DNA from 4 places in the Micromonospora sp. WMMD754 genome. Region 1 is predicted to be linked to each of the others. Evidence: riboswitches for the same ligand, from Rfam matches in the RefSeq annotation. Region 1 holds a riboswitch; each other region holds the start of a gene.
What was found. Region 1 has a riboswitch for cyclic di-AMP ahead of ACN27B_RS01930 (coiled-coil domain-containing protein). Riboswitches for the same ligand answer to the same signal wherever they lie in the genome.
Positions count from the first base shown of each region.

Region 1 (7,747 bases):
GGCCGGCTCGTACGGCCCCGGTCAGCCGTCCAGGCCGGCGGGGGAGTTGGGCCGGTCGACGTCGACGAACTCGATCTCGTCGGCGACCCGGTCCCGGCTGCCGGCGGCGCGGGCGGCGGTGCCGGCGGCCCAGCCGACGGCGGCGCCGGCCAGGGCCGCGGCGATCAGCAGCGTCCAGGGCAGCGCGGGCCGGCGGCCGGCGAGCGCGTCGAAGGCGAGGCTGGCCCGCCGGCGCGCCTCGTCGGCGGCGGTGCCGACCAGGTCGGTGGCGTCGTCGGCCAGGCCGGAGGAGTTGCGACGGGCCGCCCGGGTGGCGTCCCGCACGCTGTCACCGGCGGAGCCGACGGCGGAGAGCAGGTGCTGCCACGCCTGGTCCGCGACCCGCTCGGGCTTGCTGCGGCGGTCCATCAGGCTGGATCCGAACATCGTTCTACCTCCTCGGGTGCCGAAGCCCGGCGGCCACTTCGGACTCCGGTGTTCATCCGGCGCGTCACGGTTCACTCCCCGTGGGCTGTGCCCCGTCGGCGTGCGCGCCAAACCCGTCCCGACCGCGGCCCGGGCCGCCGTCGGGGCGAACCGGACGAACCGTGGAGAACGTGTCGGGGACCGGGTGTCCGCGCGAGGTGCGCGGGCCCGCTACCCTGGGTCGGCGGATCGGCCGGTCCGGCCCGGTCGTTCGGCCGGTCGTGGTCCGCGTCGAAGGGGAAATTGGAACCCGGAGGTCCGGATTGGGTTCGCCCAGGTGTGCCCACTCCGCGAATTGCTCATCCCGGGGGGTGGCGACGGGGGCCGTCGGAGGAATACTCTCGGTCGCGGCCCGCGTACTGATGAGGCGCCCGTACGGGCGAGTGGAGGTGCTCGCGTGAGCCTGTCGATCGTGAAGTCGGTGCGTCCGGGTGGTGTCGTCCAGATCGCGCCCCGTGGGGAGATCGACGTCGACACCGCGTACGAGGTGCGGGAAGCGATCGCCGAGGTGCTCGCGAAGGCCCGTCCCGCCCGGATCGAGCTCAACATGCGGCTCGTGACGTTCATCGACTCCGTCGGCATCAGCGCCATGGTCGCCGGCTTCCAGACGTGCGAGGTCAGCGGCGTCAAGCTCGTGGTCACCGAGCCGAGCCGGTTCGTGCACCGGCAGCTCTGGGTGACCGGCCTGCTCGGCCTCTTCGGCGCGCCCGAGCCCTGGTTCGCCGACGACGCCCCCGAGGTGCTGCCCGGCGCCTGAGCGCCGCCCTCGACCCCCCTCCGGCCTGGGGACCTTCGACCCGTTGCCAGCCCGGCTCCGGTACGGGACGATCGTCGCGACCCACGACGGCGAGGGGGATCGGTTGCAGAGCAGCGACAGCTTCAGCTACACCGTGCAGGCCCGGTGCACCCGGGCGGACGCGGTGGCCCTGCTCGGCGACCTGAGCCGGCAGGGCGAGCTGCATCCGCTGATCGTGCGGGTCCGGCAGGTGCCGTCGCGGCCCGGAGCGCTGGCCAGCTATGCGATCACCGACCGGCTGGAGCTGGGCCCGCTGCACTTCCCGGTGACCTACCAGGCGGACGTGCTGGTCGCCACCGAGGACGAGGTGGTCACCGTGGCCCGGCAGCAGCCGGCGACGACGGTTCGCAACCACACCCGGCTGCGCGACGAGCCCGACGGCGTGGTGCGGATCGACGTGGAGATCACCCTCACCGCGCCGGCCCCGCTGTTCGGCTACGCGTTCCGCCAGGCCCGTGCCGCCCACCTGGGCCTCGCGGCCCGTCTGGGCGCGACCCTGGAGGGCCGGCCGGCCTGACTCAGCCGGCCCGCCCCGCCGGGGCCGGCCGGCGGGCGGGCGGGCGCAGCCGCCCCCACGGCTTCCAGGTGGACAGCACGGTGGCGACGAGCAGCAGCGTGGTGGAGACGGCGGGCGGCACCACCAGGTCGGTCCGCAGGTGCGCGTCGGCTGCGCCGGCCAGCGCGCCGAGGTGCCGGACCCGGGGCGTCAGCAGGAGCAGCACCAGCCCGAGCATCACGGTGGTGAGCGCGAACTTCACCAGCACCCACCGCCACCGCAGCAGCCCCCACGGGGTGAGCAGCGCGCTGGCCACCCCGATCAGCCAGACCGCGACGCTCAGCGGCGCGAACAGCCAGGTGACCAGCAAGGCCGCGGCGGGGTAGACGACCTCCGGGTCGGCGCCGCGCAGCCCGGCCACGCCCAGCGCGAGCAGCCCCAGGTCGACGCCGAGCCAGCCGAGCGAGGTGACCAGGTGCGCGGTGAGCAGCGCCTTGCGTCCGCCGGGGGAGAGTCGTCTCATGCCACCGATCGTCGGCCGTCGCGCGGCCCACGTCGTGGGCCGCGCGACGACGCCCGGGGTACGTCGGGGAGCGTAGTGCTCAGTAGACCGACAGGTGCACGTGGTTGGTGTGGTCGCTGGACGGGTCGCCGTTGCCGCCGCTGTAGGACTTCCAGCCGCTGCTGGGCAGCCAGATCTGCTTGAACCAGATCACGTAGAGCACGGCGAGCGGGTCGGCGTTGCGCACGAAGTACGCGGCCAGGTTGTTGCCGTACGTCCTGTCGCCGCCGCTGGCCACCCCGCCGAAGCCGTTCTTCTGGGCGGCGAAGTCGCAGGCGCGTCCCTTCGGGTGCTCGCCGGAGCCGCTGGGCCGGTGGCAGGAGACGTACCGGGTGAAGCCGGCGGCCTTGGCCTGGTTGAGCGCGTGCAGGGTGCGCGGGGTGATGCAGCCGTCGGCCGGCGTCGGGTCGTTGACGCTGCACGACTCCGCCGGCCAGGAGCCGTCGGAGTTGCGCTTGGCCGGCGTCGCGTTCGCCGTCGAGGTGCCCCGGACGCCGCCGCTGCCGGCGGACGGCCGGTCGTTCGCCACCTCCAGCGCCCGCTCGGCCTGCTGCTTGCGCTTGGCCATCACCGTGACCTGCTTGCGCTGCTCCCGGATCTCGCCGTCGAGCGCGGCGCGGGTCCGGGTCGCCTCGTCCCGGGTGGTGATCAGGTCGCGCAGCGTCCGGTCCTCGTGCGCGGCGACCTGCTCCAGCGCCGCCGCCCGGTCCATGAAGCCCTCCGGGCTGCTGCTGCCGAGCAGGGCCGCGGCGGTGCCCATCCGGCCGGTGCGGTACGCCACCTCGGCGATCTCGCCGACCTTGGCGTCGCGTACGGCCAGTTCGGCGCCGACCGCGTCGAGTCGCTCGGTGAGCTGCTTCTGCCGGGCCACCGACCGGCTCAGCGCGGCCTTGGCCTCCAGCCAGCCCTTGCTGGCCGCGTCGAGTTGGGCGCGCAGTTCGGGCGTGCCGCCCTCGTCGTCACCGCCGGGGGCGGCGCGCAGGCCGGTCGGGGAGGCCGACCACGTCGCCGCGGCGGGGGAGGCCGGCACGGTCACGACGCCGAGGGTCAGCATCGCGACGAGCAGGGCCGCCATCCGGGCGGCCGTCCGTCGTACAGGTGCCACTGGGGGCATTCACATGTCCTTCCGTCAACCGCCGACCGGGTTAGCTGACGGGTTCGGGACGGAAGATCCCTACCGCTGACGCGGATGCACCCCACGTACGTGGTTCCCCGGCTCGCCCTGCGGGCGATTAGGCGACGGCCGCTCCACCGGCGCCGGGATGGCGCCCGCGGTGTGGCCGCGACCGAGCCTACCGGCGTTGCCCGGGGCCGGCTCCGTCGCCCGGAGCGGTGATCCCGGCAAAGCCGGCATTACGCCACAATAGCGGCCGAGATTTAAGTTTGCCCTAATTACCACTCGGTCGGGCCGCACGCTCCGGCCGACGCTCCGGGTTCGATCTGCAACGTGGCGTGATCGATCGAGAAGTCCTCGTGCAGGGCGGCCCGGGCGGCGGCCAGCACGGTGGCGACCTCGGCGCCGGGATCGGTGGTCAGGTGCGCCGAGGCCACCTCCATGCCCGAGGTCAGCGTCCAGACGTGCAGGTCGTGCACCTCCGCCACGCCCGGCACGGCGGCCAGCCGGTCGTGCACCGCGGTCACCTGGAGGTGTTCCGGCGCGGCCTGCACCAGGATCCGCACCGCCGCCCGGCCGAGCCGCCAGGTGCGGGGCAGGATGAACAGACCGATCGCCACGGCCACCAACGGGTCGGCCCACCACCAGTCGGTGACCGCGATGACCAGCGCGGCGCCGATCACCCCGAGCGAGCCGAGCAGGTCGCCGAGCACCTCCAGGTACGCGCCGCGCAGGTTGATGCTCTCCTGCGCCCCGGAGCGCAGCAGCGCGAAGGCGCCGACGTTGGCGAGCAGGCCGAGCACCGCCACCACGAGCATCGGGCCGGCCAGCACCTCCGGCGGGTCACCGAACCGGCGTACCGCCTCGACCAGGACGTAGACCGCGACCGCGCCGAGCAGCACCGCGTTCGCCAGCGCCGCGAGGACCTCCAGCCGGTAGAGGCCGAACGTGCGCTGCGGATCGGTGGTGGCGCGCCGGGTGGCGGTGATCGCGGCCAGTGCCATGCCGATGCCGAGCACGTCGGTGAACATGTGCCCGGCGTCGGAGAGCAGCGCGAGCGAACCGGTCGCGAAGGCGGCCACCGCCTCGACCAGCATGAGGGCGGTGAGCAGCGCGAACGCCGCCCAGAGCCGGCCCCGGTGGCGGTGCGCCGCGTTGGTCACCGCACCGCTGTGGTCATGACCTGCGCCCACGCACACACCCTTCCCTCCCGCACCCCGGCCAGGCCCAATGTATGTTCACATCGCTATGTGTGCAAGTGAGGGTGGATCACCCGGTCGGGTCGAGCGTGGTGAGGCGCTGGGTGGCCCGGGACAACGCGACGTAGAGCGTGCGCACCCCCGAGCCGGGGTCGGCCCGGATCTCGCTCGGCGCGACCAGCACCACGCCGTCGTACTCCATGCCCTTGGCCTGCAGGCTGGTCACGACCTGGAGCCGGCCGGCGCCGAGGCCGTCCAGCCAGCCGGCCACCTCGTCCCGGCGCGGCACCGGCGTGATCACGCCGACGGTGCCCTCCACCTCGCCCAGCAGGACCCGGGCCGCCTCGACGGTGCTCGCCGGCAGCTCGGCGGCGGGCACCGTACGCTCGACCGGCGGCACGCCGGTGGAACGCACCGCGTCGGGCAGCGTCAGGTCCGGATACAGCCGGCGGATCTCCGCCGCCGCCACCGCGAAGATCTCCGCCGAGTTGCGGTAGTTGGTGGTCAGCTCGTAGCGGTGCCGCTTACGCCGGCCCAGCGCCTGGTCGCGGGCCCGGTCCAGCTCCTGCGGGTCGCCGGTCCAGGCGGTCTGCGCCGGGTCGCCGACCACCGTCCAGGACGCCAGCCGGCCCCGGCGCCCGATCATCCGCCACTGCATCGGCGAGACGTCCTGCGACTCGTCCACCACCACGTGGGCGTAGTCGCGGTAGTCCACCGGACGCTCCCGGGCCGCCGCCCGGGCGGCGCGCTGCCGGTCGGCGTGCGTGCTCAGCTCGCGGACGCCGCCGGCCAGCTGGTAGGGGTCCCGCTTCGGCTTCGCCCGCCGCACCGGAGTGCCGAGCAACGCGTCCAGCTCGTCCAGCAGCGCGACGTCGGCGACGGTCGGCCCGTCGGCGTCCAGCGACCGGTACGCCTCGGTGAGCGACCGGATCTCGGCCGAGGAGAGGATCCCGCCGGCGTAGCGGCGCAGCCGGTCCGGGCGGGCGAGCCACCCCAGCACGTGGCGCGGGTGCAACCGGGGCCACCAGGCCTTGAGGAACTCCCGGAACTCCGGCCGCTCGATGATCTCGTCCTCGAACGCGGGCTGCTCCGGCAACCGGCCCACCCGCAGCGTGCGGGCCTGCGCGTAGAGCGCGGCGAGCACCGCGTCGAACGCCGACCGGCGCACCTCGTTGCGGCGCGCGCCCCGGGTCAGCGTCCGGTCCCGGATGCCGTCCAGCGCCGGCCGCTCCAGCCGCAGCAGCTCACCGCGGTAGAGCAGGCGCAACTCCGCCGGGGAGTCCGGCACCGCGTCCCGCACCGCCCGCTCCAGCACCCGGCGCATCCGCAGCGACCCCTTCACCGCGGCCACCTCCGGCGGATCGGTCCGGGTCGCCGACATCCCCGGGAAGAGCGAGCCCAGCGAGTGCAGCGTGGCCGTCTCCTCGCCGAGCGAGGGCAGCACCGAGGCGATGTACTCGACGAAGACGCCGGACGGCCCGACCACCAGGATGCCGCCGCCGGCGTAGCGGGCCCGGTCGGAGTAGAGCAGGTACGCGGCCCGGTGCAGCGCCACCGCCGTCTTGCCGGTGCCCGGGCCGCCGGAGACGATCGTGACGCCGCCGGCGGGGGAGCGGATCGCCTCGTCCTGCTCCCGCTGGATGGTGGCGACGATGTCCCGCATGCCCCGGCCGGTGGCCCGGGACAGCGTGGCCAGCAGCGCGCCGTCGCCGACCACCGCCATGTCCGCCGGGGCCGCCTCCGGATCGAGCAGGTCGTCCTCGATCCGGGTGACCTTCTCCGCGGCCGACTGGATCGTGCGCCGGCGGACGACGCCGCGCGGCTCGGCGGGCGTGGCCTGGTAGAACGCCGCCGCGGCCGGCGCCCGCCAGTCCACCACCAGCGTCTCCGCGTCCTCGGCGCGCACGCCCAGCCGGCCCACGTGCAGCACCTGCCCGGTGCGCAGGTCCAGCCGGCCGAAGACCAGCCCCTCGTGCTCGGCGTCCAGCACGTGCCGCCGCTGGGCGGCGTGGAAGACCATCGCGTCCCGCTCGACCAGGGCGCCGAAGGTGCCCACCCGGGCCAGCCGGTACCCCTCCCGCTCGGCGTCGGCCGCGGACCGGCGCAGTTCGGCCAGCCGGGCGTACACCCGGTCGAGATGCCGCTGCTCGGCGGCGATCTCCCGGTCCAGCGTGGTCTGGTCGGTCAACGCGGTGCTCCTGGGGTCGGACGGCACGACGGGCTGAATGAGGGTACGGGCCGCCGGCAACGCGGACGTCGGGGCCATGCCGCCGGCCGGGGCCGCGTCCACGGCGGTTGCCCGTTATCCGGTCGTTCCCACCCGTTTTCCGGGCCGTCGCACCGCGGCCCGGCGTGGCACCGCGACGGTGGCCGTCAGGGTGTGACGGCGGCGACGGCGGCGGGGTCGCCCCCACCCGCGCCCGGCGCCGCGAGGACCCGGTCCAGCACCCCGGCGACGGCCGCGTTGACAGCGTCCGGCCGTTCCATCATCAACATGTGACCGGCGCCGGGGCAGACGGTCAGCTCGGCGGTCGGCAGCGCCGCCGCGATGGACTCGGCGCAGGGCGGCGGGGTGAGCCGGTCCCGGTCGCCGACCAGCGCCGCCGCCGGCAGCCCGCCCAGCGCGGTCAGCGTCTCCAGCCGGTGCTGGGCGCCGATCGAGGCGCGGAACCCGCCGATCGACCGCAGCGTGGCGTGCGCCACCGCCGAGGTGACCAGCCGGATGTCCGCCGGGTCGCAGCGGTCGCCGAAGAGCATCCAGCGGATGCTCGGGCGCAGCGCCCGCAGCAGCGCGTGCGGGGGCCGCCAGCCGCCGCAGCGGGCCAGCACCCCGGCGCCGGTGGTCTCGGCGAGGCGGATCAACCGGGCGATGCGGGGCGAGAGCCCGTAGACCGTGTGCGTGTGCCCCTCGGCGGTGGTCGAGACGAAGACCAGGCCGGCGGTGCGTGCGGCGAACCGGTCGGGGTGGCGATGGGCGTACTCCATCACGGTCATCCCACCCATCGAGTGCCCGACCAGCACGACCGGCCCGGACGGGACGATCTCGTCGACCACCGCCGCCAGGTCGTCGCCGAGCTGCGCCAGCGTGGCGTCGCGCAACGCCAGGCAGCTCGAC
Region 1 covers NZ_CP186058.1:421,906-429,652, reverse strand. Annotated here, with positions in the region: gene ACN27B_RS01950 (hypothetical protein) at 22-426, opposite strand; gene ACN27B_RS01945 (STAS domain-containing protein) at 863-1,222, shown strand; gene ACN27B_RS01940 (SRPBCC family protein) at 1,266-1,778, shown strand; gene ACN27B_RS01935 (hypothetical protein) at 1,780-2,280, opposite strand; gene ACN27B_RS01930 (coiled-coil domain-containing protein) at 2,360-3,433, opposite strand; cyclic di-AMP (ydaO/yuaA leader) riboswitch at 3,438-3,568, opposite strand; gene ACN27B_RS01925 (cation diffusion facilitator family transporter) at 3,712-4,626, opposite strand; gene ACN27B_RS01920 (HelD family protein) at 4,703-6,820, opposite strand; gene ACN27B_RS01915 (alpha/beta fold hydrolase) at 7,006-7,747, opposite strand, start outside.

Region 2 (7,747 bases), 1.6 Mb from region 1:
GCAGAGCACCACGCAGAACGTGCACACCTGGATGGTCGGCTGGACCGGCGCGTTGGCCTCGGCCGTCTGGCTGGGCACCACCGACGGCAAGCCGTTGCGGACCCGGGGCGGCAGCTACGAGGTGTACGGCTCGACCGGGGCCGCGCCGATCTGGCGGCAGTTCATGTCCCGGGCCACCGAGGCGATGAAGCTCGACCCGGACCGGTACCGGTTCCGGGAGCCGAGCTTCCCGGGGGATGCTCCGGAGCCCTCCCCGTCGACGCCGGCCCCGACCACCTCCGCGCCGAGCCCGTCGGCGTCGGCGTCGGCGACGCCCCGCCCGACGCCGTCGAGTCCGAGCCCGCGCCCGACCGGCCGGCCGACCGCGCGTCCGACGTCGTCGCCGTCGCCGTCGCCGACCGGATCGCCGACGCGCAGCCGGGGACCGCGCTGACCCCGGGGACGATCGAACCTATGTGCGCCATCCGCATACCACGGCAAAAGACGCATGACGCCTCCGCATCCATCCACTGCGGACGATATTCGGCCTGATCAGGGGCTATTGAAGATCATGGCTTCCTGAATTCCGGCCTACCGCCGGGTGTCCGGCGGAAGTCGGTTGCCCCGGTCACCCATTGATCCCGGCTCCGGCGGCGTGTGATCGTGCACCCACGAGTCGTCGACCCCCGGCGACCCGGACGGTCGATCTGTCGACCCGGAGCCACGCCGGCAGCTCCGGTGACCGACCGTCACCCCGCCTCGCATCACCGCGCCGCCCGTCCCCACCGGGCTCCGTGCTGCGCGCCTCAGAACAGGAGCGAACCCTCGTGAAGCTCTCACCTCGCCTCGCCGCGCTCTCCGGCGCGGTCGCGGCCGGCGTGATCGCCGCCGGCACCGCCGCAGCCGTGCAGGCCGCCCCACCGGGCCCCGCCGCCCCCAACCCGGCGCAGGCCCGCGCGGCCGCCGCCGACTCGGCCCGCGCGCTGGTCGCGAACCGCCCCGCCTACCTCCAGGCCGGTTCCGACGACGCGTTCGTCCAGAAGCCGGTCATCTCCTCCGAGGGCACCCAGTACGTGCCCTACGAGCGCACCTACAAGGGCCTGCCGGTGGTCGGCGGCGACTTCGTGCTGGCCACCGACGCCGCCGGCAACCTGAAGTACGCCTCCGTCGCCCAGCAGCGGCCCATCGGCGCCCTCGCCACCACCCCCACGCTGACCCCGGCCGCGGGCGCGAAGAAGGCGCGCGCCCAGCTCCGGACCGTCAGCTCGGTCGAGGGCACCACACTCGTCGTCTACACGCTCGGCGCCAGCCCGACGCTGGCCTGGGAGACCACCGTGCGCGGCACGGACGCCGAGGGCCCGAGCCGCCTGACCGTCGACGTCGACGCCCGCACCGGGGCGGTGCTGCGCACGCAGGAGCACATCGTGCACGGCACCGGCACCGGCGCCTGGAACGGCCCGAGTCCGCTCTCGCTCAACACCACCAAGTCGGGCACCACGTACTCCATGAAGGACCCGACCGTCACGAACCTGAGCTGCCAGGACGCGGCGAACAACACCACGTTCAGCGGCTCCGACGACGCCTGGGGCAACGGCACCGCCACCAACAAGGAGACCGGCTGCGTCGACGCGCTGTTCGCCGCGCAGACCGAGCACAAGATGCTCAGCCAGTGGCTGGGCCGCAACGGCGCCGACGGCAACGGCGGCTACTGGCCGATCCGGGTGGGCCTGAACGACCAGAACGCCTACTACGACGGCACCCAGGTGCAGATCGGCAAGAACACCGCCGGGCAGTGGATCGGCTCGCTCGACGTGGTGGCGCACGAGATCGGCCACGGCATCGACGACCACACCCCGGGCGGCATCTCCGGCGGCGGCACCCAGGAGTTCGTGGCGGACACGTTCGGCGCGGCCACCGAGTGGTTCGCCAACGAGCCGTCCAGCTACGACGCGCCGGACTTCCTGGTCGGCGAGAAGATCAACCTGGTCGGCTCCGGCCCGATCCGCAACATGTACAACCCGTCCGCGCTCGGCGACCCGAACTGCTACTCCAGCAGCGTCCCGGGCGGCGAGGTGCACGCCTCCGCCGGCCCCGGCAACCACTGGTTCTACCTGCTGGCCAACGGCAGCAGCCCGACCAACGGGCAGCCGTCCAGCTCGACCTGCAACGGCAGCAGCGTGACCGGCCTGGGGATCCAGAAGGCCATCAAGATCATGTACAACGCGATGCTGCTGAAGACCTCGTCCTCGTCGTACCTGAAGTACCGCACCTGGACGCTGCAGGCCGCGAAGAACCTCTACCCGGGCAGCTGCGCCGAGTTCGACGCGGTCAAGGCGGCCTGGAACGCGGTCAGCGTGCCGGCCCAGTCCGGTGACCCGACGTGCGCCGGCGGCACCCCGACGCCGACGCCGACCACCACGACCACCCCGCCGTCGGGCGGCTGCTCCGGCAACAAGCTGGCCAACCCCGGCTTCGAGTCGGGCACCGTGAACTGGACCGCCTCGTCCGGCGTCATCACCACGGACAGCGGCCAGGCCGCGCACGGCGGCTCGTACAAGGCGTGGCTCGACGGCTACGGCTCGTCGCACACCGACACCCTGAGCCAGTCGGTGACCGTTCCGGCCGGCTGCCGCGCGACGCTGAGCTTCTGGCTGCACATCGACAGCGCGGAGTCGACCACGACCACCGCGTACGACAAGCTCACCGTCAAGGCCGGCAGCACCACGCTGGCGACCTACTCCAACCTGAACAAGGCCACCGGCTACGTGCAGCGGTCCTTCGACGTCTCGTCGCTGGCCGGCACCACGGCGACCATCTCGTTCAGCGGCGTGGAGGACAGCTCCCTGCAGACGTCCTTCGTCGTCGACGACACCGCGGTCACCCTGAGCTGACCGTAGGGCGAGCGGCCGGTCGTCGTCCTCCGGGCGGCCGGCCGCTTCGTCGCGTCGGCAGGCCGGTCAGGCCGGGCGGCCGGCCCGGGACGCGGCGCCCCGGTCACGTGGGATCCGCGCGGCCACCTCGTGCATCGCGCGGCTGAACAGCTCCGCCTGGTCGGGCAGGCCGCCGAGGCGGGCCGCCAGGGCGTCGGCGTCGGCCCGGGCCGAGTCGCTGACCCGGGCGTCCAGCTCGGCCAGCGCGGCGTTGACGGCGGCGACGACGTGTCCGCAGAGGACCTCCAGCGGCTCGCCGGCCAGGTCCGGGTCGACGGCGACCGAGTCCAGTCGGCCACCCTGGACGGCGACCGCCCGGACGCGGCCGTCGGCCGCGGCGCCCTCGGCCCGGAGCAACTCGCCCGGCTCGCCGTCGGGGTGCACGCCGGCCCGGGACCGCATCGCCGCGAGCGCCTGCTGCGTCCGGCTCAGGAGCTCGTCGAGGCTCGCGGCGGCCGAGAACGGGTCGATGGTCATATCCGCGCTTTCTTCACGTCTTAGCCGAGCATCGTGACCATAGCAACCGGCACCGACGGAGCACGGTCACCGGCCGGCCCCGCCCGCAAGCGAGCAGGTCGGGCGCCGCGCGTCCGGCGTGTCGCGCGACCGCGAACGCCCGGCCGGAGCCCCGGCCGGGCGTTCGGCGGCTCAGCGCAGGCGCAGTCGCTGACCCGGGAAGATCAGGCCCGGATCGTCGCCGACGACAGCGCGGTTGCGCTCGTGCAGCGCCCGCCAACCCCCGGCGACGTGCGCCGCGACGGCGATGCCGGAGAGCGTGTCGCCGGAGCGCACCCGGTAGGTGCCGGCGCCGCCCCGCCCGGCCGGTCGGCCCACAGTGGACCTCGTCGTGGTGGGCCGGTCGGTGGCCTTCCTCGGCGCGGCACGGTCGGCCGCCTTCTTCGGGGACGAGCCCGATCCGCCCTTGCGGCCACAGACCGGCCAGGCGCCGATGCCCTGCCCGTCCAGGACCCGCTCGGCGACGGCGATCTGCTCCGACCGGCTGGCCAGGTCCGCCCGGGCGGCGTACTTCTTCCCGCCGTGGCCGTTCCAGGTGCCGCGCGAGAACTGGAGCCCGCCGTAGTAGCCGTTGCCGGTGTTGATGTGCCAGTTGCCGCCGGACTCGCACCGCGCGACGGCGTCCCAGTTGACACCGGAGGCGCTCGCCGGGACGGCCGGAGCGAACAGGACCGCGGCGCCGGCCAGGACCACACCGACGGCGGTACGACGGGCTGCGTATGCAGTTGCCATGGGGATTCCTCCACGCCGACGAGGTGAGCTGTCGGGTTCGGGCCGAGGAGCCCGGCCGCCGCTGGCGGCTTCACCCCGAGGTGACGTGCACCGAGGAACGTTGGGTCCCCCGCTCCCGCCGAGGTTCGGTTACCGCCGGGCCGGCGGCGGGATTAGGCGTTACCGGCCCGTGGTGTCCACGACTGCGGACGCCACCGACGCTAAGGACGAATCCGGACGATCGCCCACTTCTTGGGATGTTCGTCACCCAGGCGGGCGACCGGGCACGCGGCACGCGGCGACGTGGTAGCGGGACGTCCGGGCCGGATCCGGACGCCCCGCCCGGACGCCCCGGCCCCGGGCTACCGTGGGCGGGACCGGCAAGATCGCACGAGGAGCGGCACGGATGACCGAGCACGGACACGAGCTGGCCTTCGGCGGCTTCCTCACCCCCACCGCCGGACGGCCGGACCAGGTGGTGGCCCTCGCCTCGCTCTGCGAGCAGGTCGGGCTGGACCTGGTCACCTTCCAGGACCACCCCTACCAGCCGGGTTTCCTGGACACGTGGACGCTGATGTCGTACGTGGCCGCCGCCACCGACCGGATCGGACTGGCCGGCAACGTGCTCAACCTGCCGCTGCGCCAACCGGTGGTGCTCGCCCGCAGCGTGGCCAGCCTGGACCTGCTCACCGGCGGCCGGGTCGAGCTGGGGCTGGGCGCGGGCGCGTTCTGGGACGCGATCGAGGCGGCCGGCGGCCGGCGGCTCTCCCCCGGCGCGGCGGTCGACGCGCTCGACGAGGCGATCCAGGTCATCCGGGAGGTCTGGGGCACCGACCGACGCGGGATGATCCGCGTCGCCGGGGAGCACTACCGGGTGGTCGGCGCGAAGCGCGGACCGGCGCCGGCCCATCCGGTGGGCATCTGGGTGGGCGCGTACAAGCCGCGCATGCTGCGCCTGGTCGGTCGCGCCGCGGACGGCTGGCTGCCGTCGCTGGCCTACCTGCCGAAGGGGCCCGACGAGCTGCCCGCGCTCAACGCGCTGGTCGACGAGGGCGCGCGGGCCGCCGGGCGGGACCCCGGCGAGATCCGCCGGATGCTCAACGTGACCGGCAGTTTCACCCGCGCGTCCACGGGGTTCCTGGCCGGGCCGCCGCGGCGGTGGGTGGAGGACCTGGCCGGGCTCACCCTGGAGCACGGCATCACCACCTTCGTCCTGGGCAGTGACGAGCCGCGCGCCATCCAGCTCTTCGCCCAGGAGGTGGCGCCGGCGGTCCGGGAGCTGGTCGCGGCCGAGCGCACCACGCCGGGCAGCGGCGCCCGCGCCGTGGCGCGGGAGCAGGCCGCCGGCGGCGTCCCGACCACCCTCGCGGTCACCCCCACGCCCGACCCGGGGGTACGCCTGAGCGCCCGCCGCCTCTGGGACGAGTCGACCCGTCCGACCGCCCCGCCGGCGCCGGCCGGGCACGTCTACCCGGCCCACGCGCAGGCCGCGGGGCAACATCTGGTGGACGTGCACGACCACCTGCGCCGGGAGCTGGCCCAGGTGCGGGACCTGCTGGAACAGGTCACCCGGGGCGCGGTCTCGCCGGGCGGGGCGCGGGCCGCGCTGAACGAGATGACCCTGCGGCAGAACAACTGGACGCTGGGCGCGTACTGCGCGGCGTACTGCACCGTGGTGACCCAGCACCACGGCCTGGAGGACGCCTCGGTCTTCCCGCACCTGCGCCGCGCCGACGCCGGGCTGGCGGCGGTGCTGGACCGGCTGGAGGAGGAGCACGTGGTGATCCACGGCGTGGTGGAGGGTGTCGACCGGGCGCTGGTGGAGCTGATCGGCCGGCCGGGTGACTTCACCGGGCTCCAGGAGGCGGTGGACCTGCTCACCGACACGCTGCTGTCCCATCTGTCGTACGAGGAGCACCAGATCGTCGAGCCGCTGGCCCGGCACGGCTTCTACCCCGGTCAGCTGTGACCGGCGGATATTCCCGGGCCGCGACGTGAGATAGCTGGCTTTTGTTTTCCTAAGTCAGCTCGGTAGCGTCGGTCCCATGACGGACTTCCTCGCGCAGCGCGACTCCTGGTCCACCGCCAACTGCTCGATCGCCCGGGCGCTCGAGGTGGTCGGCAACCGCACCACGCTGCTCCTGCTGCGCGAGGCGTCGTTCGGCACCCGACGCTTCGACGACTTCGCCCGCCGGGTCGGCGTGAGCGAGCCGGTCGCCGCCGCCCGCCTCAAGCAGCTCGTCGCCGACGGCCTGCTCGACCGGCGGCCCTACCGGGAGCCCGGGCAGCGCACCCGCGGCGAGTACGTGCTCACCGCCAAGGGCCGCGACCTGCTGCCCGTGCTCGTCGCCCTCCGCCAGTGGGGCGACGCGTACGCCGCCGACGAGGTCGGCCCGTCCGTCCTGGTCACCCACCACGACTGCGGGGCGGACGTGCACGCCCGGCTGCGCTGCGACGCCGGGCACGACGTGCCGGCCGACGAGCTGGCCGTGCTGCCCGGTCCGGGCCTGCGGACCTCCTGATCCACCCACCCTGAGCATCCTCGGAGCGAGACATGAAGATCGCTGGAAGCACCGCCCTGGTCACCGGCGCGAACCGCGGCTTCGGCCGACGCCTGGCCGCGGAACTCGTGGCGCGGGGCGCCACGGTCTGGGCCGGCGCGCGCAACCCGGACGGCGTCGACCTGCCCGGCGTCACCCCGCTACGCCTGGACGTCACCGACCCCGCCTCGGTGGCCGCCGCCGCGCAGCGCGCCGGCGACGTGACGCTGCTGGTCAACAACGCCGGCGTGAGCACCGGCGCCGACCTGCTCGACGGCGACCTCGACCAGATCCGGCTGGAGCTGGAGACGCACTACCTCGGCACGCTGTCGGTGGTGCGGGCGTTCGCGCCCCGGATCGCGGCGAACGGCGGCGGGACGATCCTGAACGTCCTGTCGGCCCTGTCCTGGTTCACGTTCCCCGGCGTCGGCGCGTACGGGGCGGCGAAGGCCGCCGAGTGGTCTATGACCAACGCGCTGCGCGTCGAGCTGGCCGGCCGGGGCGTCCGGGTCGCCGGCCTGCACGTCGGCTACATGGACACCGAGATGGCCGCCCGGGTCACCGGGCCCAAGGCCGACCCGGTCGAGGTCGCCCGGATGGCTGCCGACGGCATCGAGTCCGACAGCTACGAGATCCTGGCCGACGACGTCGCCCGCCGGGTCCAGGCCGGACTGTCCGGCGGCGTGGCCGCCCTCTACCCCGCCCTCCCCTGAGCGTCCGGTGTTAAGAAGGGCCCCTTCCTCTGCACGAAGCGATAAGAAGGGGCCCTTCCTTACACCTACAGGCCGCGGGCGAGGCGGTCGGCGAGGATCCGGGTGAAGCGGGCCGGGTCGACGAGGTCGCCGCCCTCGGCCAGCAGCGCCATGCCGTACAGCAGCTCGGCGGTCTCGGTCAGCGCGGCGGTGTCGCCACCCTCGCCGTGCGCCTTGCGCAGCCCGGTGACCAGCGGGTGGGTCGGGTTCAGCTCCAGGATCCGCTTGACCCGGGGCACCTCCTGACCCATCGCCCGATACATCTTCTCCAGCGTCGGCGTCATGTCGTGCGCGTCGCCCACCACGCAGGCCGGCGAGG
Region 2 covers NZ_CP186058.1:5,543,659-5,551,405, forward strand. Annotated here, with positions in the region: gene ACN27B_RS26055 (transglycosylase domain-containing protein) at 1-433, shown strand, start outside; gene ACN27B_RS26060 (M4 family metallopeptidase) at 807-2,870, shown strand; gene ACN27B_RS26065 (YbaB/EbfC family nucleoid-associated protein) at 2,937-3,386, opposite strand; gene ACN27B_RS26070 (transglycosylase family protein) at 3,558-4,157, opposite strand; cyclic di-AMP (ydaO/yuaA leader) riboswitch at 4,162-4,288, opposite strand; gene ACN27B_RS26075 (LLM class flavin-dependent oxidoreductase) at 4,543-6,105, shown strand; gene ACN27B_RS26080 (winged helix-turn-helix transcriptional regulator) at 6,182-6,658, shown strand; gene ACN27B_RS26085 (SDR family oxidoreductase) at 6,691-7,389, shown strand; gene htpG (molecular chaperone HtpG) at 7,455-7,747, opposite strand, start outside.
Region 2: it holds a riboswitch for cyclic di-AMP, as region 1 does, so the genes downstream of both, ACN27B_RS26070 (transglycosylase family protein) here and ACN27B_RS01930 (coiled-coil domain-containing protein) in region 1, are expected to answer to the same signal.

Region 3 (7,747 bases), 1.7 Mb from region 1:
CTAGCCTGGGGCACCGACGCAGACCGGAGCCCTCGGTGCAGTTGGTGACCTTGACCGTATCAGCGTGGGACGGTCAGCTGGCCTGATGGGGAGTTGAGGCCATGATCCGGCGGAATGACCCGCTCGCCCTATTGGCGATCGCCATGTTAACGGCGGCCGGCATTTTCGTCTTCGTGGCGCCCTCCCGCATCCCCTACACCCCACAGACACTACTGCTGTTGTTTCTTACGCCGATCGGCACGCTTGTGCTGCTCATGTACCTTGCGGGGCCGGCTGCCTTCGTGGCGGTGACCCGCACGCATGTCGTCGTGGGCAATCCGCTCGTCAGATACGGCGTTCCGCGGTCACTGGTTGAGGGAGTCCGCATCGATGGGTTCAGCATCGAGCTGCAGGTCTCCGGACACTCGCCCATTCCGATTGCCGCCCTGACCCCGGGCGTAGGCGGCTACAACCGGGTGCGTCCGGGCGGGTACCAAACGCGCTTGAACAAGATCGCGGCGCTCTTGGACCACACGCCGGCGACACTTGCAGCCGGCACGATGGTGCGCCGGTACCGGTATGCACACCTCGTCCTCTTGACGGTGGATGTGCTGGCTCTGGTCGGGATGGTGCTCCACATCAGCACCGACCCCCTCACGTAGGAGCGAAGCGGCGGGCACGGGAGGGCACATCCGGAAACATCAGCCCTGGACAGGCTGCTGAGGCGGCGCTGTACCGGTGGCTGCCTCGGCAGGGGCATCACCCCGTACCTGGGCGGGGTGGAGCTGAGCCGCTTGGATACGCCGATGATCCGCGAGTGGCGGGCGAGGCTGCTCGGCAACGGCGTCTCGGAGACGACGGCCGCGAGGGCGTACTGACTGCTGCGGGCCGTGCTGATGACGGCGGTGGCCAGTGGCCCGTGGCGGCCGGACGGGCGCTGATGGCCGGTGGAACGTCGAAGACCCTGGCCGGGAGGCGAGTCCTGGCCAGGGCCTTCGTGCTGGAGCGGGTGACGGGAATCGAACCCGCACTGTCAGCTTGGGAAGCTGATGTTCTGCCATTGAACTACACCCGCAGGCGGCACCACTGTACCTGAGGTCACCACGCCCGTGCACCCAGGCACCCCGCCCCGCCGCCGCGCCGGAGTGGATCAAGGATGTTGCGTGCCGGCAACATATGGGCGTTCTCAAATCCGTCGATGGGATGTAACGTCTGCTCCACGTTTCCGACCCGGCGTGACACACCCCCTGCCACGCCGTCAGAAAGAGGTGGGCCCATGGGACCCCGTCCCAACCTGCTGACCCGGCGTACCGCCGGTGTCGCGACGTCGACCCTCGCGCTGCTGCTCAGCACCGCCGCCGTCGGCGTCGTCCCCGCTGCCTCGGCCTTCTCGGCCGCCCCGGCCGGCGTCTGCGCCGAGCCGGCCGACACCCACGGCCACGCCGACGCCCGCGTCGCCAAGGGCGGCCACCCCCGGCTCGACCCGAACCACCTGACCGCCCAGCAGGTCCGCGAGCGCGAGGCCGACCTCGCCGCCGCGCAGCGCGAGCGGGCCAACTTCCGGACCGGCCCCACCGTCACCCCGCTGGCCTCCGTGACCATCCCGGTCGTGGTGCACGTGATCCAGGAGAACAGCACCCGGGCCGGCGGCAACATCCCGGACTCGCTGATCAACCAGCAGATCACCGTGCTCAACCAGTCGTACGCGGGCTCGACCGGCGGCGCGGCCACCGCGTTCGCGTTCCAGCTCACGAAGATCAACCGGGTGACGAACCCGTCGTGGTACCCGATCGTGCAGGGCTCCTCGGCCGAGCGCTCGATGAAGACCTCGCTGCGCACGGGCGGCAAGAACACGCTCAACATCTACCTCGGCGAGCTGAGCGACGGCCTGCTCGGCTGGGCGACCTTCCCGAAGCGGAAGCTGGACAGCATGGACGGCGTGGTCGTGCTCAGCGAGTCGCTGCCCGGCGGCACGGCGACCAACTACAACCAGGGCGACACCGGTACGCACGAGGTCGGCCACTGGCTGAACCTCTACCACACCTTCCAGGGCGGCTGCTCCGGCTCGGGTGACAGCGTCTCGGACACCCCGGCCGAGGCGTCGCCGGCCTACCAGTGCCCGACGGGCCGGGACACCTGCTCCACCGCCGGCAAGGACCCGATCACCAACTTCATGGACTACACCTACGACTCCTGCATGTACCAGTTCACCGCCGGCCAGGCGAGCCGCATGCTCACCGCGTGGAACGCCTACCGCGCTGCCTGACCTCACCCGCACCACACGACAGGTGCCGGTCCCGTTCTCGGACGGGGCCGGCACCTGTCGTTTCGGCAGGCGGCTCAGGCAGCCGGGCGGCGGGTGTCGAAGCCGTGCCGGCCGCGCCGGCCGTCCGCGGCGAGCGGGTCACGGCATGCCGGCGTGGCGCCCCGCGGGTCGAGCCAGACCCGCATCTGCGGCCGGCCGGCACCCGGCTGGGCCACCGGGTCGCGTCGGGTCAGCATCGCCACGTCGACGGTGAACTCGAACAGCCGCCAGTCACCCTGCGGCGCCGCCCGGGCGACCCGGGCCAGTCGGGCCACCGTGGCCGGATCGGTCACCGGACGGGCCCGGCCCGCCACGTAGGCCTCGTCGTCGCTCTCCTCCGGCGGGAAGGAGTGCAGCGCGTAGCGGCCGTCCCGCTCGAGGTCGCGGCGCTTCGGGGAGTCGATGACGAAGCACCAGAGCCCGTCGGCGGTGATCACCGGGGAGACCGGGTGCACCCGGGGGCCGCCGTCGGCGCGGACCGTGGCGAGGTAGCCGAAGCCCGGCCCGTACTGCTGCATCAGAAGGCGGATCTCGTCGGCGAGGCGGGGCTCGTCGGCGGCGAATTCGGACCAGGAAGCCATGCGGACATTCTATCGAACACGTGTACGAAGAAGTAGTGCGACACGCAGGTCACCCGTACCGGTCGCTATGGTGTTCCGATGCTGCTCTCCGACCGCGACCTGGTCTCCGAGATCAAGTCGGGCACGCTCGCGCTGGAGCCCTTCGAGCCCACGCTGGTGCAGCCGTCCAGCATCGACGTACGCCTGGACCGGTTGTTCCGGGTCTTCAACAACCATCTCTACACCCACATCGACCCGTCGGTGCAGCAGGACGACCTGACGTCGATGGTGGAGGTGCCGGAGGGCCAGCCCTTCGTGCTGCACCCGGGCGAGTTCGTGCTCGCCTCCACGCTGGAGGTCATCTCGCTGGGTGACCAGCTCGCCGGGCGGCTGGAGGGCAAGTCCAGTCTGGGCCGACTCGGCCTGCTGACCCACTCCACCGCCGGCTTCATCGACCCGGGCTTCTCCGGCCACGTCACGCTGGAGCTGTCCAACGTGGCGAACCTGCCGATCACGCTCTGGCCGGGGATGAAGATCGGTCAGCTCTGCATCTTCCGGCTCTCCTCGCCGGCCGAGCACCCGTACGGCTCGGCCGTCTACGGATCGCGTTACCAGGGCCAGCGCGGCCCGACGCCGAGCCGGTCCTGGCAGAGCTGGCGCACCTGGCCGACCCGCTGACGCCGAGCGCCGCTTGTTAAGAGGGGCCCCCTCCTATGCAGAATGCGTTAAGAGGGGGCCCTTCCTTACACCTCAGGCGGGGCGGCCGTAGCTGTTGATGTCGCCGTCGTCGACGCGCTTCATGGTGATCGGCTTGCCGGACTGGGACGCGTGCACCACCCAGCCGTCGCCCACGTACATCCCCACGTGGTGCAGGTCGCCGTAGTAGAAGACCAGGTCACCGGCGCGCAGCTCGGACCGGCTGACCCGCTTCGTCACGTCGTGCTGCTGCCGGGCGTTGTGCGGCAGCGAGACCCCGGCCTTGGCCCAGGCGGCCATGGTCAGGCCGGAGCAGTCGAAGTGGTCCGGGCCGGCGGCCCCCCAGACGTAGATCTTGCCGATCTGGGCGCAGGCGAACTTGACCGCGACCCCGGCCGCGCCGCCGGGGTAGCCGGACGGGCAGGGCGCCGGGCGCAGCGGGCCGCCGCCGCCGTTGCCGTAGACCTTCAGACGTAGCTTCTGCAGTCGGGCGATCTCGCCGTCGATCTGCTTCTTCTTCGTCGCGAGCTGCGCCTCGGTGCGGCTCAGGTCGGCGACCATCTGGTCCAGCGGCCGCTTCTTGGCGGCCAGCTCGTCGCGCAGTTCGGCGACGGCACGCACCTGCTCCTGCTGGTGGTGCGCGAAGCGGTCGAGCAGCTCCAGGCCGCTGACCAGGTCGCCCGGCGAGCGGCTGCCCAGCAGGGCGTTGACGGTGGAGAGGTTGTCGCCCTTGTACGCGTCGGCGGCGAGCCCGCCGACCTGGCCGAGCGCCGCGTCCACCCGGGCCTGCAGCGGGGCGATCTGCCGGCCGAGCGCGTCGGCCTGCTTGCGCCGCACCGCGAGCTGCTCGCGTACGGCGTTGACCTGTTCGATGACCGGTTCGAGCTTGTTCCAGTCGCGGTCGATCTGGGCCTCGATCTCGGCGACCGAGGGTTCGGCGTGGGCCGCCGTGGCGCCGCCGGTCAGGACGACGGCGGTGCCGACCAGGGCGGCGAGGGCGGTGGTGAAGCGGGACCAGCGGGAACGCGGCGCGACGACGTGCCGGTCGACCGACCGGCTCGACGACGGCCGCGGGGCATGGAGTGCCACCGGGCGTCCGTACTCCTTCTTCCTGACCGCCTACCGGGTTAGCTGACGGATTCGGACGGGAAGGGAGCCGCCCTACCGCAGCTCCGCTGCGGATTCACCCCAGGTACCTGGTTCCCCGGCTCGCCCGTGGGCGACTCGGCGGTGTCGGACCGTCACCGACCGGGTTGGACGGTGAGACTGGCGGCCGACGATTCACCAGAGTAGGAGCCGTCGTTATCGATCCGCAACTCGGGACGCCGTGACACTCCGTACCGACACCTGGGTGAAGTTTTCTTTCATTAAGGATTACCTGCTGGAAAGGTATTGACCCTCGCGGGTCTGCGGAGTGAGGGTGGGGACGCAGTGACCCCCATCCCTGTCCAGGAGGTTCGATGCACCTCTCCACCCCGCCGTCGGGCGGACGGATACTGCTGGCCGCCGCCGTGGCGACCGCCACCGCGCTGGCCGTCACCGGCCCGGTGACCGCCGCGCCGGAGACGGCCGGACCCGCCACCGACCGGCAGCAGCAGTACGCCGCCGCGGCCACCGAGTACGGCGTGCCGCAGAACGTGCTGCTCGGCGTCTCCTATCTGGAGTCCCGCTGGGACACCCACCCGGGCCAGCCCAGCACCAGCGGCGGCTACGGCCCGATGCACCTGACCGACGCGGCGCACGTCCTCGCCACCCCGGGCAGCGCCCACGTCGACGAGGACGAGGACCCGCGCGGCGACGACTCCCGCCCGCTCACCCTCGACCCGGCCACCGCCGCCGCGCCGGCACGGGAGACCCCGCTGCCCCGCGCCTCGCTGCAGACGATCGACACCGCCGCGACGCTCACCGGGCTCGACGCGCAGACGCTGCGCACCGACCCGGCGGCGAACATCCGCGGTGGCGCGGCGCTGCTCGCGTCCTACCAGAAGGCACTGGGCGGGCCGGTCGGCGCCGGCACCGACGCGGCGGCCTGGTACGGCGCGGTGGCCCGCTACTCCGGCGCGGACACCGCCGACGCGGCGGCGGCCTTCGCCGACGAGGTCTACGACCAGCTCGGCCAGGGCGCGACCCGGACCACCGACGACGGGCAGCGGGTCACGCTGGCCGCCACCACCGCCCGGCCGGACCGGTCCCGGCTGGCCCGGCTCGGCCTGCGCCACGCGCAGCGGCCGGACGGCCTGGAGTGCCCGGTCCGGTTGGCCTGTGAGTGGATCCCCGCGCCGTACGAGCAGCTCAGCGCCGACCCGGGCGACTACGGCAACCACGACCTGGGCAACCGGCCGAAGCAGCAGAAGATCGAATACATCGTCATCCACGACACCGAGGGCTACTTCGGCCCCAGCGTCGACCTGGTCAAGCGGGCCGACTACCTGGGCTGGCACTACACGCTGCGCTCGGTGGACGGCTACGTCGCCCAGCACATCAAGGCCAAGGACGTCGGCTGGCACGCCGGCAACTGGTACGTCAACGCCAAGTCCATCGGCCTGGAGCACGAGGGCTTCGCCGGTCAGGGCACCTGGTACACCGAGGCGATGTACCGGGCCTCGGCCAAGCTGGTCCGCCACCTCGCGCTGAAGTTCGGCATCCCGCTCAACCGGCAGCACATCATCGGGCACGACAACGTGCCGGGCACCACCGCCGGCACGGTGAAGGGCATGCACTGGGACCCGGGCCCCTACTGGGACTGGTCGCACTACTTCGACCTGATGAAGGCGCCGTTCCGGAGCACCGGCACGGCCCGCACCGGGCTGGTCACCATCGACCCGGACTTCGCCACCAACCGGCCGGCGTTCGTCGGCTGCAACCAGCAGCCGCCGGGCGTCCCGACGCCCACCCCGCCGGCCGAGACCTGCCCGTCGCGCGGCTCCTCCGCGGTGGTCCTGCGGACCGCGCCGAGCGCGGACGCCCCGCTGGTCAACGACCTCGGGCTGCGCCCGGACGGCACGCCGGACACGATGTACATCTCCGACCACGGCGCCCGCGCCTCCGCCGGCCAGACGTACGCGGTGGCCGGGCGGCAGGGCGACTGGACGGCGATCTGGTACCTCGGCCAGAAGGCGTGGTTCCTCAACCCGGCGTCGGCGCCGACCGCGAAGTGGGCCACCGGCTTCGTGGTGACCCCGCGGCCCGGCAGGGCCACGATCCCGGTGTACGGCCGCGCCTACCCGGAGCAGGCCGCCTACCCGGACACCATCCCCTACCAGACCATCTCGCCGTTGCAGTACACGCTCGCGGCGGGCCAGCGGTACGCGGTCGGCGGGGTGCTGCCCGGCGAGTACTACCGCGCGGTCTCGTTCGACGGCTCGGCGCCGGGTGACCGGACCGTGGTGCGCGGCGAGAACCGCTACGTGCAGGTCCAGTTCGGTCACCGGATCATGTACGTGAACCTCGACGACGTGCTGGTCCTGCCGTCGCCGATCGGCGCGCCACGGTAACGGCCCACCGACACGAGAAGGCCCCCGGTCCAGCTGGACCGGGGGCCTTTCCGTGGCGCGGACGGGTCAGCTGACCCGGACGAAGCCGGCGAGCGGTTGGGTGCTGATGCTCGACACCTGGACCGGTTTGCCGGTCCGGGGCGCGTGGACCATCACCCCGTTGCCGAGATAGAGCCCGACGTGGTGCAGGTCGCTGCCGAAGAAGACCAGGTCACCGGGTCTGGCCTCGGACCGGGAGACCCGACGGCCCTCGTTCCACTGGGCGCCGGTGAAGTGGGTCAGCGAGATGCCCGCCGCCTTGTAGGCGTACTGGGTCAGGCCGGAGCAGTCGAACGAGTTCGGGCCGGTGGCGCCCCACACGTACGGGTCGCCCACCTGGGCGCACGCCGTCTTGATCGCGGTACGCGCGGCGCTGCTCACCACGCCGTCGATGGCCGGGCAGCCCGCCGGACGGATCGAGGTCACCGGCAGCATCGCGGTCAGCCGCTTGATTTCCGCGTCGATCTGCTTCTTCTGCGTGGCCAGCTGGGCTTCCTGCTTCAGCTCGGTCTCGATCAGCTGGTCGAGCTTGCGCTTCTCCCGGTTGAACTTGTCGCGGGCCGCAAGCACACCGGCGATCTGCCTGCGCTGGTCGTCGGCGATCCGGTCGAGCATGACGAGCTGCTCGGCCAGCGTGCCCGGCTTGGTGCTCACCAGCAGCGCGCCCATCTCCT
Region 3 covers NZ_CP186058.1:2,103,591-2,111,337, reverse strand. Annotated here, with positions in the region: gene ACN27B_RS10170 (hypothetical protein) at 102-641, shown strand; tRNA gene ACN27B_RS10165 (tRNA-Gly) at 981-1,054, opposite strand; gene ACN27B_RS10160 (zinc metalloprotease) at 1,256-2,245, shown strand; gene ACN27B_RS10155 (pyridoxamine 5'-phosphate oxidase family protein) at 2,320-2,865, opposite strand; gene dcd (dCTP deaminase) at 2,944-3,522, shown strand; gene ACN27B_RS10145 (NlpC/P60 family protein) at 3,595-4,629, opposite strand; cyclic di-AMP (ydaO/yuaA leader) riboswitch at 4,643-4,780, opposite strand; gene ACN27B_RS10140 (N-acetylmuramoyl-L-alanine amidase) at 5,001-7,034, shown strand; gene ACN27B_RS10135 (C40 family peptidase) at 7,101-7,747, opposite strand, start outside.
Region 3: it holds a riboswitch for cyclic di-AMP, as region 1 does, so the genes downstream of both, ACN27B_RS10145 (NlpC/P60 family protein) here and ACN27B_RS01930 (coiled-coil domain-containing protein) in region 1, are expected to answer to the same signal.

Region 4 (7,747 bases), 3.0 Mb from region 1:
ATGGTCTGGCTGGGCGAGGTCTCCTTCGCCTTCTACCTGGTCCACGTGCTGGTCATGGTGACCGTGCTGCGGCTCACCGGCGACTGGGGCACCGGACTGCCCGGGTGGCGGGGCCCGCTCGCGGTGCTCGGCTTCCTGCTGCTCAACCTGGCGCTCGCCGCCGCCCTGCACCGCTGGGTGGAGGTGCCGATGATGCGGCGTCTCGGCCCGCGCCGGCCCCGCCCCACGTCGGCCGCCGCCGCGCCGGCGCGGTCCGTGCCGGCGCCGAGGTCGCCCGCCGACGGCGGCACCCCCACCCCGATCGAGTACGCCGGGCGGCGCCGCCCCGACTGAGCGCGTCCACCCTGGTCGGTGGTGTCACGACACGCCGACCGAGAGTGCGCGGCGGTGGGATCGGCGGTAATTTGTACCCGTGCTTCCGATCGCGCTCACCTGTCCCGTGTGGTGGGTGGCGCGCTGGGCGGCACGCATGCTGGCCAGCCTGGCCGTGGTCGTCGCCTGCTCGCTCGGCGCCACGACGCTGCCCGCCGGTGTCGCCACGGCCGCCCCGGCGCCGGCCGGCCCGGCCGTCGGTCTGACGTCGCGTACCCCGACGGGCACGCCGGTCGCCTCGCGGCCGGAACGTGTCGACGTCGCCGAGCGGCCGGCCCCCTCCACCGGCGTCCCGGAGCCCGCGCCCCGGCACGCGGTCGCGCGGCCCGGCCACCGGGAGCCGGTTCCGTCCGGTCGGCACCCGGCGCCGGTCGGCCCCCGGGCCCCGCCCGCCCGCTGACCAGACGGGCCGTCCCCGGCCCGTCCCCGCACCCACCGAACCTCACCCCGCACCCGCCTCGGCGGCCCGGCGGCGCCCGTTCTGCGGCCGCGCCCCGCCCCGACCGGCGTGCGACCTTCCCGCCACGTCTTCTCCGTGAGGTGCCGACCATGTCGCAGACCGTTCTCCACCACTTCCTCACCGCCGTCCCCGAGGCCGCCGCGATCTGGTCGGCCCTGCTCGTGCTCGCCCTCGGCCTGCTCGCCGTGCTCGTCGCCCGTCCCGACCGCGACGGCGCGGCGGACCTCGAACCCGATCCGGTCGACGCGGAGGCGCTGCACCGGGCGGACCTCGCCCGCTACGCCGACGAGGTGGCGGTGGCCGCCACCGGAGCCGCCCAGACCGCCCGCCGACGACGCGAGCGGTGGCTGGCCGTCCAGGACGAGGCGGAGCGGGCCTGGGTGGCTTTCGACGAGGCGGAGGCGGCCGCCCGCCGCCTGGCCGGCGCCGCCGCGCTGCCCGCGCCGCGCACGCCACACACCCCGTCCGAGTACGCGGCGCGGGAGCGCTGGCTGCACCACGCCGCCATGGCGGCGCACTGGCGGGGTGACCTGACCGCCCGGCAGCTCGCGGACGTGCTGGCCCACCGCAACGGGTGGGACCCGCGTCGCCATCCGGCCGAGCAGGAGATCGTGCTGGCCCGGACGATCCGTGACGGCCGACGGGCGGCCTGGGAGGCGGCCGCCGAGCGGGAGCGACAGGCCTGGCGGGACGCGGAACTGGCCGCCGACGCGGCGCGGACGCTGGCCGCCGAGACCTACGCGGCGGCCGCTGCGGTGCGGCCGTCGCCCGCCCCCCGCGCTGCGTCGGCCACCCGCGTCCGGGTGCCCACCGTCGTGCGCGGCGCTCGCTGGCGGCCGGCCCGGGTCGGCTGAGTGGCGGTCTCCGCCGAATCGTTACCCGAATGCGGTGAGCCCGCTCACGTGCGGCCCGGAAACGGGCGCTCGGCGCACAACCGGTCAGCCGACCCGACAATTGCGGGGCGTCGGCCGGTCGAATGCCCGCTTTTCGCCTTCCGATGCCGGCTCGAACCCTTGTCCCCATTGAGTGAAGTCAGTAACCGGCTGTTCCGATATCCGTAGTCGCGGACGACGTTTACGCAGGTGGGAGCGCTTGGCTTGAGGCGTACCCACCGGTAGTGTCGGCGCGTCCGGTGCGGTTTCCGATCGCAGACGGCGACGCCGCACCGACCCGCCTAATCGTGCATACGAACCGGGGACCCACAGCAACACCGGGGTGAATCCGCGAGCCACGGCCCGCGGTAGGGCGTACTTCCCGCCCGAATCCGTCAGCTAACCCGGTCGGCGGCCACGGAAGGAGTTCCATTCCTCGTGCGAACCACCCCCCGATCGTCCCCCCACCTCCACGGCCCGGTGGTGCCGGCGCTCGCCTGACGGCGACGCCCACCCGATCCCCCGTGTGCGCCCGGCTGTCCGGGCGCTCCGTCCCGCGGCCGTCCCGCCCCGTCGAACGCGCGTGAGGTCCTCCGCGCGTGGGGCCGGCGTGTGCCGCTCACGCCCTGGAGGAACCCGTGAAGCACCACCTGAAGCGTCAGCTGCGGCGTCTCGCCACCGAGCGCCCGTACCAGATCATCGCCGGTTCGGCCGCCGCCCTCGTGTTGGCCGGCGGCACCGGTGTCGCCCTCGCCGCCACCGACGACACCCCGTCCCGGTCGGAGAACACCGTCGCGGTCGCCGAACTCGGCTCCCGCCTCGGCGAGGCCGCCAGCCGCGGCGAGGCCCGCATCGCCGTCCCGTCGCCGAGCGCGTCGCCCAGCGCCGCACCCACCGCCTCGCCCTCGGCGAAGCCGGCGGCCAAGGCCACCACTGACCCGGACACCAAGCCGAAGCCCAAGCCGAAGCCGCCGGCGAGCAAGGTGCTCGACTACGACTACCAGGCGCAGACCACCTACTACTACTGCGGCCCGGCCGCGGTGCGCAACGCGCTCAGCGCCACCGGCATCGAGCGGAGCCAGGACACGCTCGCCGTCGCCCTCGGCACCACCGAGATGGGCACCAACTCGGCCGAGGACACCACCCGTGTGCTCAACCAGCAGGTCAAGGGCAACCCGTACCGGACCCGCATGATCCCGGGCGCGGCCACCCCGGCCCAGATGGACCGGCTTCAGGCCGACGTGGTCACGGCGGTCAGCAACGGCCGCGCGGTCGTCGCCAACGTCGCCGGCGACGCCACCGACACCAACGGCGGCTGGCACTCGTTCCCGGGCGGCCACTACATCGCGGTGGTCGGCTACAAGAACGACGGCCGGACCGTCCGGATCGCCGACTCGGCCGACCCGTCGCTGCCCTCGTACTGGGTCACCACCATCGACCTGGCGAACTGGATGGCGACGCGCGGCTACTCCGCCTGACGCCTCTCGCTACACGCGAAGGCCGGCACCCCGGGTTCGGGGTGCCGGCCTTCGGTCTTACTTGGTCCAGTGCTCGGCCACGATGTCGGTGGCCTGCTTCTCCCACTGCGCGTACGCGTCCGGGTAGGCGGAGACCTGGACGGTCTGGGCGGCGTCGGTCAGGGGCATGGTGTCCCAGCCGTCGACCTGCTTCAGGCCCTTGAGGAAGGCCAGGGTCGAGTACTCGGGGTCGGTGATCTGCTCCGGCGTGCCCCAACCCGAGGACGGGCGCTGCTGGAACAGGCCCAGCGAGTCGTGGTCATTCTTGTCGCCGAGGTGCCCGAGGTTCTCCAGCTTCGACTCCTGCAGGGCGGTGGCGATCGAGATGACCGCGGCCCGCTCGGGCAGGCCGGCCTTCTTCGTCGCGGCGATGATCGCCTTGGCGTTGGCCAGCTGCTCGTCGTTCAGCGTGATGGTCGACTGCTCACCCTGCACGGACGCGACCGCGACGGGCTTGCCGGCGGCGGCATGGGCGGTGTCGGCGTGGGCGGCGACCGGACCGGCGAACACACCACCGGTGAAGGCCAGACCAGCAACACCCAGGATGCTCTTGCGCAGGATCGTGTTCATGACGGGGGCTCCATTCGGGGGTCAACACACCCGGGGGGGTGTGGGCACCGTCAGGCGCTCAAGAAGTCTTGGGGGGGACCCGGCACGCTCGTGGAGCCTGGGGGTCAGCTCACGGGGGCCGGGGATGTCCGGTTGGCTCGCGGGGCGGGGGCCTCGTCGCGGCGCCGGGATGATGTGTGACGACCGGCGGCCTGCCGCCATTCCCCGGGGGGCGGGGCGGCGGCTCAGGGGTTCGCTGCCTGCTCGGTCGTTCACCCGTCTACAACGCCGCCGACCCACCGCCGATTCCGCGTCCAGGGTGCCGCCCACCACCACCGAACCGGACACCCCACCGCATCCCAGGCGCCCGGGTGAAAGCCCACGGGTGCATCCGGACACCCGCAGACACCCGTGACGTTCCACCCAGCGGCCGCCAGCCCCGTCGGTGGAACGTCATGGCTGCATCCCGGCCGCGGAGACACCCATGACGTTCCACCCAGCGCCCGCCAGCCCCGTCGGTGGAACGCCGTGGGTGTATCCCGGCCATGGAGACACCCATGGCGTCCCACCCAGCGCCCGCCAGCCCCGTCGGTGGAACGTCATGGGTGCATCCCGGTCCGGTAGACACCCACCCCGTTCCACCCACCGTGAGCCGACGCCGCGAGTGGAACGCCATCGGTGTGTCACGCCGTACCAGAGTCCGTTCCGTCCGAGGCCGGGCAACGCCCACGAAGCACGGCCCGCGCCCGTGGCCGTCTCCCGGCGGTGAGAAAGGTGCCCAGGCGGTGTGCCGTCCCCCGCACGCCCGCCGACGACTACCCGTTGCGGCAAACAGACCGTGAAGGATACGGGCCCTCGGCGAGGGCGCGATCGTCGACGAATCTCCGGAAGGCGTCCCGTGGTGACGGACGCGCCGGCGGCGGGTGCCACGGTTGCGGAGGGCGTCGGCTCTCGCGCGTCGTGTCCGTCCGGTGGCAGACTGCGCCGTATGGGCGATACGACGGGGACCCGTCACCTGGTGCTCCTGCACGGCATGGGCGCCACCGGCGAGGTGTGGCTGCCCTGGGCGCCGCTGCTGGAGCGGCGCTGGCCCGGCCGCTGGCTCGCCCCCGACCTGGCCGGCCACGGCTGGTCGCCACCGCTGTCCGGCTACTCCTTCGCGGGCCTGGCGCAGCGCCTGGTGGAAGGGCTCGGGCCGGTCACCGAGCGATTCGGTCCGCGGGACCGGCTGGTGCTGCTCGGGCACTCGCTCGGGGGCGTGGTGGCGCTGGCGCTGGCCGCCCGGCAGCGGGGCCTGCCCGTCGACGCGGTGGTCGGCCTCGGCATCAAGGTGGTCTGGTCGCCGGCCGAGTTGGCCGCGCGGCCGGTGACCTGGTTCGCCAGCCGGGACGAGGCGGCCCGCCGCTACCTGCGCGTCTCCGGGCTCGCCGGACTGTTCGCCCCCGACCATCCGGTGGTCGACGCGGGGCTGCGCCGGGAGGACGGCCGCTGGCGGCTGGCGATGGACCCGGCCGCGTTCGCGGTGGGGGAGCCGCGGCTGCCCGCGTTGCTGGCCGCCACCGACGTGCCGGTGCTGCTGGCCCGCGGCGAGCTGGACCCGATGGTGAGCGACGCGCAGCTCAAGGAGTTCGGTGTGCCGGTGGCGACGCTGCCCGGGCTGGGCCACAACGCGCATGTGGAGGATCCGGCGGCGGTGCTCGCCCTGCTGGACGCCTACCTGTGAACCAGGGCGTCGTGGGTGTCGAACCGGCGACGTCCGCCTGGGCCGCCGCCGTCGTGGCTAGACTCGCCGGCCATGGGAGCGCTCATCTTCAGCCTCAACCTCACCCTGGACGGTTGCGTCGACCACCAGGAGGGGATCGCCGACGACGAGACGCACGCCTTCTTCACCCGTCTCATGGACGAGGCCGGGGCAATGCTGTGGGGGCGCGTCACCTACGAGATGATGGAGAGCTACTGGCCGGCCGTGGCCCGCGACGAGCAGGCGCCGCCCGCCGAGCGCGACTGGGCGGTCAAGCTGGAGGCCAAACCCAAGTACGTGGTGTCGTCGACGCGCCGGGGCTTCCCGTGGACCAACAGCCACCACGTCGCCGGTGATCTGCGCGACGGGGTGCAGAGGCTCAAGGACGCGACCCCGGCCGGGGTCCTCCTCGGAAGCGGCAGGCTCGCGACCGAACTCGACCGGCTGGACCTGATCGACGAGTATCAGATGCTCGTCCACCCCAGGATCGCCGGCCACGGTCCGACGCTGCACCAGGGCGGGCTGCCCGGCACGCGCCGGCTCGAGCTGGTCTCGGCGGAGCCGCTGCGCAACGGCGTGGTCGCCCTGCACTACCGCCGCGCGCGCTGAATCACGGGCGGCCGTCGCCGGCGATCACCTGAGCGGGAAGACCCCTCAGACGGCGGCGCGGGGGACCGGCACGGCCCACTCGGGCTCCAGCTCGCGGCGGGCGGCGGTGAGGAACGCCTCGGCGTACCGGTCGGCCGGGAAGTCGCCGAGGTAGCGGGTGCGGGCCGCCCACCGCTCCGCGGCCTTCGGGTCGGTGTCGAGCAGCGCGCCCAGCACGTCGTCCACGTTGGACATGTCGCGGCGCAGCACATAGCCGGAGGCGGCCAACGGGAACCGCTCGACGAAGTGCGCCCCGTCGGCGCCGGTGTCGGTGACCGCATACGGCTTGCCGGAGTAGAGCCAGTCGGAGATGACCCCGGAGACGTCCGAGACCAGCGCGTCGGCGCGGTTGACGCACTCGGTCAGCGTCAGCTCCCGGGCGGCCGCCGCGCCCCACAGGTGGGCCCGGCCGGTCCGCGACCGGTCGGCGGCGAGCAGCTCGGTGAGCCGGGCGAGCTGCCGCGCCGAGGCGGGGTTCTTGTCGGTGTACGGGTGGGCGCGCAGGATCACCGTGGCCCCCCGGTCGAGCAGCCGGCGGATCAGCGTCTCGGCCACCGGCAGTGAGCAGTAGTTCGCGTCGGCGTGGTGCCCGGTCCAGGTGGGGGTGTAGAGGACGGTCGGGTGCGCGGAGGCGAGGACCGGCTCCCGGCGTACCTCGATGGCCTCGACCTGGGGGCGGCCGACCACGACGAACTTGTCGGCGGGGATGTCCACCCCGGCCCGGGCGTACCGGTCGATCGCCGCGTGCCCGGCCACGAAGATCTTGTCGAAGATCGCCGACACCGGGTTGGCGCTCGGCGCCTTGTCGCTGTCGCCGTGGTGCAGCTGGACGTGGGTGAGCTGGGTGAACCGGATGCAGTGGGCGTTCTTCGCGCCGTGGTTGACGTAGAACGCGGCGCGCAGGCTGGGCACCAGGGCCTCGTCGAGCGCCGTCAGCGTGGGGCAGAGGACCACCGGCGCGCGGGTCGCGGCGGCCACTGCCGACAGGAACTCGGGCTCGCGCAGCACCACCACGAACGGCCGGCCGATCCGCTCCAGATAGGGCAGCCACATGGTGACCTGGTACTCGGAGCCGGGCGGGGCGGAGAAGTGCAGCAGGAACTCGGGCTGGTGCCGGCGCAGTGCCCGGCCCACCGATCCGCCCCCGGCCGGCGGCCGGAACCGGCGCCGGGCCAGGTCGAGCGCCACCGCGGCGCAACCGATCGCGACCAGCAGCGCCGCGGCCAGCGCGAGCCAGGCCGGCAGCGTCAGCGCGGCGGCGAGCGCCACCAGGGCCAGCAGCACGAGTACGGCGTCGCCGAGCCGCGCCGCGACCACCGGCGTCCACGTGCGGACCGGCAGGTTGGCCGCCCGGATCTCCAGCGCGCCGGCCTGGCGAAGCGGCCCGACCAGCAGCACCAGGCCGAGCAGCACCAGCGCGGTGGCGGCCAGCGCGGGGTCGAATCCGCCGTCGAGGCGCCGGGCGTAGCCGACCAGGATGCCGGCGGCGACGAGCACCGTCTCGGCGAGGCCGTCGGCCGACGGCCGGACCCGGCGCTCCCAGGCGGTGGCGGCGAGCGCCGCGCCGGCCAGGGCCAGGCCCCAGCCG
Region 4 covers NZ_CP186058.1:4,117,630-4,125,376, forward strand. Annotated here, with positions in the region: gene ACN27B_RS19975 (acyltransferase family protein) at 1-333, shown strand, start outside; gene ACN27B_RS19980 (hypothetical protein) at 413-772, shown strand; gene ACN27B_RS19985 (hypothetical protein) at 922-1,686, shown strand; cyclic di-AMP (ydaO/yuaA leader) riboswitch at 1,994-2,133, shown strand; gene ACN27B_RS19990 (C39 family peptidase) at 2,343-3,182, shown strand; gene ACN27B_RS19995 (hypothetical protein) at 3,240-3,791, opposite strand; gene ACN27B_RS20000 (alpha/beta fold hydrolase) at 4,759-5,493, shown strand; gene ACN27B_RS20005 (dihydrofolate reductase family protein) at 5,566-6,120, shown strand; gene ACN27B_RS20010 (CDP-glycerol glycerophosphotransferase family protein) at 6,166-7,747, opposite strand, start outside.
Region 4: it holds a riboswitch for cyclic di-AMP, as region 1 does, so the genes downstream of both, ACN27B_RS19990 (C39 family peptidase) here and ACN27B_RS01930 (coiled-coil domain-containing protein) in region 1, are expected to answer to the same signal.